DNA from 2 places in the Labrenzia sp. C1B70 genome. Region 2 is predicted to be linked to the other one. Evidence: predicted binding sites of a transcription regulator. Region 2 holds the regulator's gene; the other holds the start of a gene.
What was found. Region 2 encodes PhoB, which activates phosphate uptake and scavenging genes when phosphate is short. Its sites were predicted from a motif close to TGTCATNNANCTGTCAT; they were not measured.

Region 1 (4,366 bases), on a different contig from region 2:
ATCACCGAAAGCTGGGGCGGGTTGCCGCCGCGCGAAGCGGTGATCGCCTTGGCGACGGTGTCCTGGTAGGAGCCGGCATAAACGGCGTCGATTGTAACGTCCGGGTTCTGCGCAACATAGGCGTCGGTCAGTTCCTGGATGGTGTCAGCAGCCTTGCCGCCAACGGCGACCGGAAAATAGAATTGCAAATCAACAGCCTGAGCGGAGGCCCAGGTGCTGAAGGAAAGCGCCGTTGCCGCAACGGCTTTCAGGAAAGTGGACTTCAACATCAGTTTACTTCCTAAGGTTCGAAAATCCGCAGGTCTGCGGTCGGTCTACGCGGGCGTGCGCAGCAGGTCAGGAGCGCAACAAGGCTCCGAACTCGGAAATGAGATCGTCTCGGCGGCGGCCGGTATCGGCGTCGAAAACATGAAGATCGTCCGGCGAAAAGCCGAGCTGCACGGACTGGCCGGGCGTGAAGGCCCGGCTGGCCGGAAGGCGCACCTGAAAACCGGTGCCGGCAACTTCGCAATCGGCCAGCACATCCGCCCCCAGATACTCGACGGCACGAACAGACGCGTTGACCGGGCCGCCGTCTTCCAGATGCATTGCCTCAGGGCGCAGGCCCAGCTTGAAGTCCGGCGCGGTGCACAGTTTCCTGAAGGCATTGGCCGGAAAGAGGTTCATTGGCGGGGTGCCGATGAAACGGGCGGCAAAGGGCGTTGCCGGTTTTTCGTAAAGATCCCGCGGGCTCGCCACCTGCTCCAGCCGGCCACCGTTCAAAAGCACCACCTGATCGGCCATGGTGATGGCCTCGACCTGATCATGCGTGACATAGACCATCGTGAAGCCGAGCTGCTGCTGCAGCGCGCGGATCTCCACCCGCATTTCATGGCGCAGCTTGGCGTCGAGATTGGACAGCGGCTCGTCCATCAGGCAGATCGGCTTTTCGCCGATGATTGCCCGTCCAAGCGCGACACGCTGCTGCTGACCGCCCGAAAGCTGACCCGGCTTGCGCTCCAGCAACTGGCCAAGGCCCAGAAGATCGGCAACCCTTGCAAGACGCCGGTCCCGCTCGGCCCTGCCGACCCGGCGGACCTTGAGGCCGAAAATGATGTTCTCGCCAACGTTCAGATGCGGAAACAGCGCATAGGACTGGAACACCATGGCAAGGTCACGCTTGGCCGACGGACGGCCGGTGACATCCTCTCCGCCGATCAGGATGCGTCCGCTGCTGACATTCTCGAGACCCGCAATCATGCGCAATGTCGTTGACTTGCCACAGCCGGACGGACCCAGAAGTGCCGTGAAGGAGCCTGCCGGAATATCGATCGACAGGCCATCGACGGCCACCGTCTCACCCCAGGCACGCGACACCGTTTCAAGGACGATCGGCTTGCCGGCGCCAGAGGGTTTCGCACCCGGGATATGCGGATCTGATGTCACGCCTCATCCCCGTCGTCGGCCACGAACACTTCCGTTTTTGTGCCTTCCAGCGATGCCAGGAAAACATCCGGCACCGGGCAATCGGTGAAGATCGCATCGACATCGCTGAGTTGACCGCCGCGCACATGGGCGTTCCGGCCGAACTTGCTGTGATCGAGGACCAGATAGGACCGGCGGCAATTGGCGAGTATCGACTGGCGGGCCGCCACTTCGTCCTCATGGAAATCCAGCAGCGTGCCGTCTTCATCGACACCGGCAACACCAAAAATGCCGATATCGACCTTGTAGTTGGAAAAGAACGCCTGCGCTGCGGACCCCAGCACGTCGCGGTCGCCATGACGCAACCGCCCGCCGGTGATGGTCACCTGAAACGACGGATTGACCGAAGCCGTGAAGGCCACGTTCAGATTGTTCGTGAAAACCGCCAGTTTCTCATGCCCAACCAGGGCCTGCATCACGATCTCCGGGGTGGTACCGATGGAAAACGCGATCGACTGGTTGTTGCCGACGTGGCCGGCCACCAGTTTCGCAATCAGCTGCTTTTCCGGAAGATTGAGGATCTGCCGGGTGGAATAATGGATGTTGGACGCCGGTGCCGGAGGCTCGACGCCGCCGTGGGTCCGGCGCAGGATCCCCAGTTCGCAAAGACCGTTGACGTCCCTGCGAATTGTCTGCGTGGTCACCTCGAACCGGTCCGCCAGTTCCTCGACGGACGCAAACCCTGCCTTTTGTACCAGATCCGCGATTTCGGCCTGACGCTTTGAAATGTCTATTTGCCCAAGCATGTTCTTCTGATCCGCCATCGTCCCCTCTCCTCCTGCAAATGCAGAAGGCCAGTTGCTCCAAAGGCATCATGTTGACTCGAAAAAGCCTGACTTCGAAGCCCGTTAAAACATTTTCATATGAACCTTATTCGACGCTCATATGAAAATGATGTGACAATAGGGGATAGCGGGCAGCCCAGGAACACAGGACGCGACAGCGTCCTCAGATTTCAGGACACCATTTTTCTATCTGTAATTGCCCGGGCTTTTCACGAGGCTGCCAGGTCGATTACCCGGCCGGGGACCAACCCTGCGGTTCGATGACAAGACGCTACCGAAGAAGAGACAAGACGGCGCAAAAGTAGAAGAATTGAATTCAATCGTGGAGGTTATGTAATAAAATAACAAATCTGTTTCGTCATCCAACTGTCAATCAGATGTCATGCAGCGTTTTTAAGTAGCTCCCGGGATGCACCCTCACCTCCGGGAGATATCATGAAAACGATCGTTTGCACTTCGCTCGCGCTGGCCCTTACCGGCTCCGTCGCCTTTGCTCAGGACGCCCTGCCGCAAGCCTCCAGCCAGTGGTACAAGGATGGCGAAGCCGCCATTCAGGCCATTTTGGACCGTCAGCCGAACACCAACCGCGCCAAGAACGTGATCCTGCTGATCGCAGACGGCAACGGTGTCGGCACCAACTACGCCACGCGCCTTTTCGACGGTCAGCAGAAAGGCATGCTGGGCGAGGAAAACGTTCTCCCTTACGAAACTCCGGAGTTCTACAGCGCCCTGGTCAAGACCTACAACATCAACGCCCAGACGCCGGACTCCGCTCCGACCGCCGGTTCGATGAACACGGGCGTGAAGCAGCGCTTCAACCTGATCAACCTCGGTGAAGAAGCCATCCATGACGATTGCTCCACCGTTGAAGGCAACCAGCTTGCCCTGTTCTCCGAAATGATGACCGAAGCCGGCAAGTCTGTCGGCGTGGTTTCCACTGCCCGCCTGACCCACGCAACTCCGGCTGCCGTCTACGCCAAGACCGCAAACCGCAACTGGGAAGACGCGGTGCCGGAAGGCTGCACCGCACAGAAGGACATCGCGACCCAGCTGATCGACGCCATGGAAGCCGGCACCGTCGATTTCGCAATGGGCGGCGGTGGCCGTTACTTCCTGCCGAAGGACAAGGAAATGGGTGGGCTGAAGGGCCGCCGCGAAGACAATGTCGACCTGGTTGAGCGTGCAACCGGACTGGGTGCTCAGTTCGCATCCGACACCGCCGGTTTCCAGTCGCTGAAGCTTGACGGCTCCAGCCCCGTACTGGCCCTGTTCAACAACAGCCACATGGAATATGAGGCCGACCGCGCCGACAATGACGAGCCGTCCCTGGCCGACATGACCAAGGCAGCCATCGAATATCTGTCCAAGAACGAAGGCGGCTACTACCTGGAAATCGAAGCCGGCCGCGTCGACCACGCCAACCATGACGGCAATGCAGCCCGCGCCATGCGCGACGGTGTTGCCTTTGCAGAAGCCGTTGCCATGGCTGACGAGCTGACCAACGATGAAGATACGCTCATCATCGTCACCGCCGACCACGAACATGCCATCGCCTTCAACGGTTATTGCGGCCGCGGTTCGGCCATCCTCGGCCTTTGCTACGACGTTGCCCAGGTGGGCATCAAACATTCCGACAAGGTTCTGACCGCGGACGACGGCAAGCCGTACACCGTGATCGGTTACCTGAACGGCACCGGCTCGGTTCTGAAGAAGGGCGAAGGCGAAAACGACTACACCGGCTCGCGCCCGGACCTCGACCAGGAAACCGCCACCGATCTGGACTACGTCCAGCAGGCGCTGATCCCCAAGTCCTCCGAAACCCATTCGGGTGAAGATGTTGCGGTTTACGCAAAGGGCCCGTGGGCACATCTGGTCGATGGCACCATCGAGCAGAACGTGATCTTCCACGTCATGAACCACGCTGTGAACGCCCAATAAGCCCTCAGTCAGCGTCCAACAAGCGCTCAGCGGGATCCCCGGCCGAATACCTGCCAGGGATCCTGAAGGCCTGCCGCCCGGCAGGCCTTTGCCTGTTTGTCATATTAGCCGGATAAGTTAGGAGCATGAATTGGCCAGAACCAGGGATGTCATGAACCGCAGACAGCTTATCGTCGGGC
Region 2 (4,366 bases):
GCGTCGCCCCGACGCCGGGCCGTCACCTTGAAAAGATGCCGAAGGGCCAAAACGCGACGTGCCGCCCCGATGAGGCGGCACGCAGCGGCTTTCTTATACACTGCCGGTACCATGCACTGTCAATGGAAATGGCGCACAAGACATTTCATGTGCCGCGGAGGGCGGATTTCATAAAATTCTCAATGACCTCGCCATAATTGGGGAAAAGTCGTTTCATCCCCAACTGGTTTGGGTCGAGTGGTTGCCTGACAAATTAACGTTATTGTAACCTCTCAGCAATCAGACACGAGATCTCGTGAGGCAAATCACCAAGAGGCACTAGATCTGCCAGCATTAAGCGTGCTTGCGCATGCTTAACACGGGGTTAATGGCCGCAGGACGGTCAAACTAAAGGGTGCGGCAATGAGTTGGACAAACGAACGAGTTGAGCTTCTCAAAAAGCTTTGGGGCGACGGCTTGAGCGCAAGCCAGATCGCAGGCGAACTGGGTGGTGTTACCCGTAACGCCGTGATCGGCAAGGTGCACCGCCTTGGCCTGTCCGGCCGCGCCAAGTCCACCTCTTCAAGCGCTAAGCCACGCCGGCCGCGCACCGCAGCTCCTGCAACCGGTGCAGCGCCGAAGAAACCGACGACGTCACATCCGCAGTCGATCGGCGCAACGGCCCTGAAAGCAGACATCTCGCCGGCTCCAGTGGTGGCTGCCAAGCCACGCGTAGAGCCGATTGCAGAACTTGTTCCGATCTCGCAGCGGGCTACCATCCTGACGCTGACCGAGCGGACCTGCAAATGGCCGATTGGCGACCCGGCGACCGACGACTTCTACTTCTGCGGCCGCCAGTCCGATGCCGGCGTCCCCTACTGCGCTCATCACTGCAAGATCGCGTATCAGCCGGTCGCCGACCGCCGCCGCGATCGCAAGACGATGGCTCAGGCAGGCTGATAGCCTCGCACCTAACCAATTCATGACAAAGCCCGCCGATTTGGCGGGCTTTTTTTGTTTGGGCCTTCCTTTGACCAGATGCCCGACCCCGAACAGTGACCTCCCATGGCTTGTTCTCGGCACCGCTCCATGCCGTTTCCGTTCCATCAAAACAAACCTTGTTTGACCGCTCCGCCACGACAGGGACCGCAGGATCAGCCCCGACACCGACACAACTGATGGGGTGGTCGCAGAAGAGAACCTTGCTCCGCGAAAGGCACATAACCGCTGAGAAACAAAAAGCCCGCTTGAAAGCGGGCTCCTTAATTCCATTCTGCAAGTTGCCCTCAGGCAGTGGCAGAGGTGAACTGGTCATTGAAGGCATATCCGGCACCACGGACGGTACGGATAGGATCCTTTGCCTTGCCCTTGTTCAGAGCCTTGCGCAAGCGACCGACGTGAACATCGACAGTGCGTTCATCCACGTAGACATCGTGACCCCAGACCCCATCCAGCAGTTGTTCGCGGGAGAAGACACGGCCAGGCGATGTCATCAGGAATTCCAGCAGGCGGAATTCCGTCGGCCCCAAGTGTATTTCCTTGGTGTTGCGACGAACACGGTGCGTTTCGCGATCCAGTTCGATGTCGCCGGACCGCAACATGCTGGACACCACTTCCGGGCTTGCCCGGCGCAGGATGGCGCGCACGCGGGCCATCAATTCCGGTACCGAGAAGGGCTTGACCACGTAGTCGTCGGCACCGGTCGACAGGCCGCGGATGCGCTCTGCTTCCTCACCGCGTGCCGTCAGCATGATGACCGGCAGGCGCTCGGTATCCTCGCGCGCCCGCAGGCGGCGGCACAGTTCAATTCCGGACAGGCCCGGCAGCATCCAGTCGAGCAGCAACAGATCCGGCAGGCTTTCCCGCAGGCGGATTTCCGCCTCGTCACCCCGGACACAGGACTCGACCGAGTACCCTTCCGCTTCCAAATTGTATCTCAATAGAAGGCTGAGCGGTTCTTCGTCTTCAACGATGAGCACCTTCGGCATACATCTCGCTCCAATTACCGCAACCGGCGCCGAAGCGCCGGCCGTTAAGATCTTCTGCAAATCCGACGATTACCGGCGGGTCAGACCGCGCCTGTTTCGTCGACCTTTGCCCGGTCTTCCGGCAAACGCTCGCCAGTGACCATGTAGTAGACGTTCTCGGCGATGTTCGTCGCGTGATCGCCGATGCGCTCGATGTTCTTTGCGCAGAACAAGAGATGGACGCACTGTGTAATGACCCGCGGGTCTTCCATCATGTAGGTCAGGAGTTCGCGAAAGATCGACGTGTAGATCGCGTCGACCTCGGCGTCGGCTTCCTGAACCCGGCGGGCGGCTTCCGCATCCTTGCGGGCGTAGGCATCCAACACCTGCTTGAGCTGCGAAAGAGCGAGTTCCGTCATGTGCTCCACACCGATCGCGAGCTTCTTGGATTGCAAGTCGCTGTCGATGGCGATGACGCGCTTGGCAACGTTCTTGGCAAGATCGCCAACACGCTCCAGGTCATTGGCAATGCGCGTTGCGGCGGTGATTTCACGCAGGTCCTGCCCCATCGGCTGGCGGCGGACGATCAGCTCGATCAGCTTCACTTCAAGTTCGTTGTAAAGGCTGTCCAGACGGACATCGCCCTTGATCGTCGCCTTGGCAAGCTCCAGATCCTGCGACACCAGCGCGGACACCGCATCGGCGAAAGCCTTTTCGGCAATACCACCCATTTCGGCAACCTTGCCGGCCATGGCCGTCAGTTCGTCATCGTAAGCCGAGACTGTATGTTCAGACATCCTGTGTCCCCTTCAGAAACCTAAAAAATGCTTAGCCGAAGCGGCCCGTAATATAGTCCTGCGTACGCTTGTCCTTCGGATTGGTAAAGATGTCCTCCGTCAGACCTTCCTCCACCAGAACACCCAGGTGGAAGAACGCGGTACGCTGAGACACACGGGCAGCCTGCTGCATCGAGTGGGTCACGATCACGATGGTGAAGTTTTCCCGCAGTTCGTCGATCAGCTCTTCCACCTTCGCGGTCGCGATGGGGTCAAGCGCCGAGCACGGTTCGTCCATCAGGATCACTTCCGGGCTGACGGCAATGGCACGGGCAATGCACAGACGCTGCTGCTGACCGCCCGACATGCCGGTGCCCGGCTCGTCCAGACGGTTCTTGACTTCTTCCCAAAGCCCGGCCTTCTGCAGGCTGGAGGCAACGATTTCATCAAGCTCGGACTTGTTGCGGGCCAGACCATGGATTCGCGGACCGTACGCAATGTTGTCGTAGATCGACTTGGGAAACGGGTTCGGCTTCTGGAAAACCATGCCGACCTTGGCGCGCAGCTGTACGGGATCGACCTTGGGATCGTAGATGTCCTCACCGTCGATCTTGATCGACCCTTCCACACGGCAGATGTCGATGGTGTCGTTCATGCGGTTGATCGTCCGCAGGAACGTCGACTTGCCACACCCGGACGGACCGATGAAGGCAGTCACGGACCGCGGCTGAATCTCGATGTCCACGTCCTTGATGGCGTGGGTATCGCCATAATAGACCTGCACCTTGTTCGCGGAAATTTTGCTGTCGGTCATGGTTTTCGCCTGTTCAAAATTCGGCATCTCGTTCATCGGAGCAATCCTTACCAGCGGCGTTCAAACCTGCGGCGCAGGATGATAGCGATAATGTTCATGGTCATGAGGAAGACCAGCAGCACGATGATCCCGCCCCAAGCGCGTTCATAGAAAGCCGGGTCGGCGCGTTTCGCCCACTCGTAGATCTGGGCCGGCATGGCCGAGTTCGGAGAGAAGAAACCGGCAGCCACACCGTCCGGGAAATTGGAGGCGATGAAACCGACCATCCCGATCAGCAGCAGCGGAGCGGTTTCCCCAAGCGCCTGTGCCAGACCGATAATCGTGCCGGTCAGAATGCCAGGCATTGCCAGCGGCAGGACATGGTGGAAGATCGACTGCATCTTGGAGGCGCCAATGCCAAGGGCCGCATCGCGGATGCTCGGCGGAACGGCCTTCAAGGAGGCGCGGGTGGAGATGATGATCGTCGGAAGTGTCATCAACGTCAGCACCAGACCACCGACCAGTGGTGCGGATTGCGGCAGATGCATGAACTGGATGAACACCGCCAGACCGAGAATACCGAACACGATGGAGGGAACGGCGGCCAGGTTGGAGATATTCACCTCGATCAGATCGGTGAACTTGTTCTGCGGAGCGAACTCTTCCAGGTAGATGGAAGCGGCCACGCCGATCGGCAGCGACAGGAACAGCACCACCAGCATCATGAACAGCGATCCGATCATGGACGCCCCGATGCCGGCCTGCTCCGGACGGCTGTCGGAAGCATCGGTTCCGGTGATGAAGGCCCAGTTGAAGCGCTTCTCCAGAATGCCGGCGGACTGCATCTGGTC

Region 1: the regulator PhoB is predicted to act here: its motif matches at 2,606-2,622, upstream of Q666_RS47285 (alkaline phosphatase).

What each region holds. Positions count from the first base shown of each region.
Region 1 covers NZ_AXCE01000010.1:322,218-326,583, reverse strand. Annotated here, with positions in the region: gene Q666_RS47300 (ABC transporter substrate-binding protein) at 1-269, opposite strand, end outside; gene Q666_RS47295 (ABC transporter ATP-binding protein) at 337-1,425, opposite strand; gene Q666_RS47290 (DeoR/GlpR family DNA-binding transcription regulator) at 1,422-2,228, opposite strand; gene Q666_RS47285 (alkaline phosphatase) at 2,685-4,187, shown strand; gene Q666_RS47280 (hypothetical protein) at 4,318-4,366, shown strand, end outside.
Region 2 covers NZ_AXCE01000062.1:494,071-498,436, reverse strand. Annotated here, with positions in the region: gene Q666_RS63170 (GcrA family cell cycle regulator) at 403-939, shown strand; gene phoB (phosphate regulon transcriptional regulator PhoB) at 1,266-1,967, opposite strand; gene phoU (phosphate signaling complex protein PhoU) at 2,048-2,743, opposite strand; gene pstB (phosphate ABC transporter ATP-binding protein PstB) at 2,775-3,536, opposite strand; gene pstA (phosphate ABC transporter permease PstA) at 3,584-4,366, opposite strand, start outside.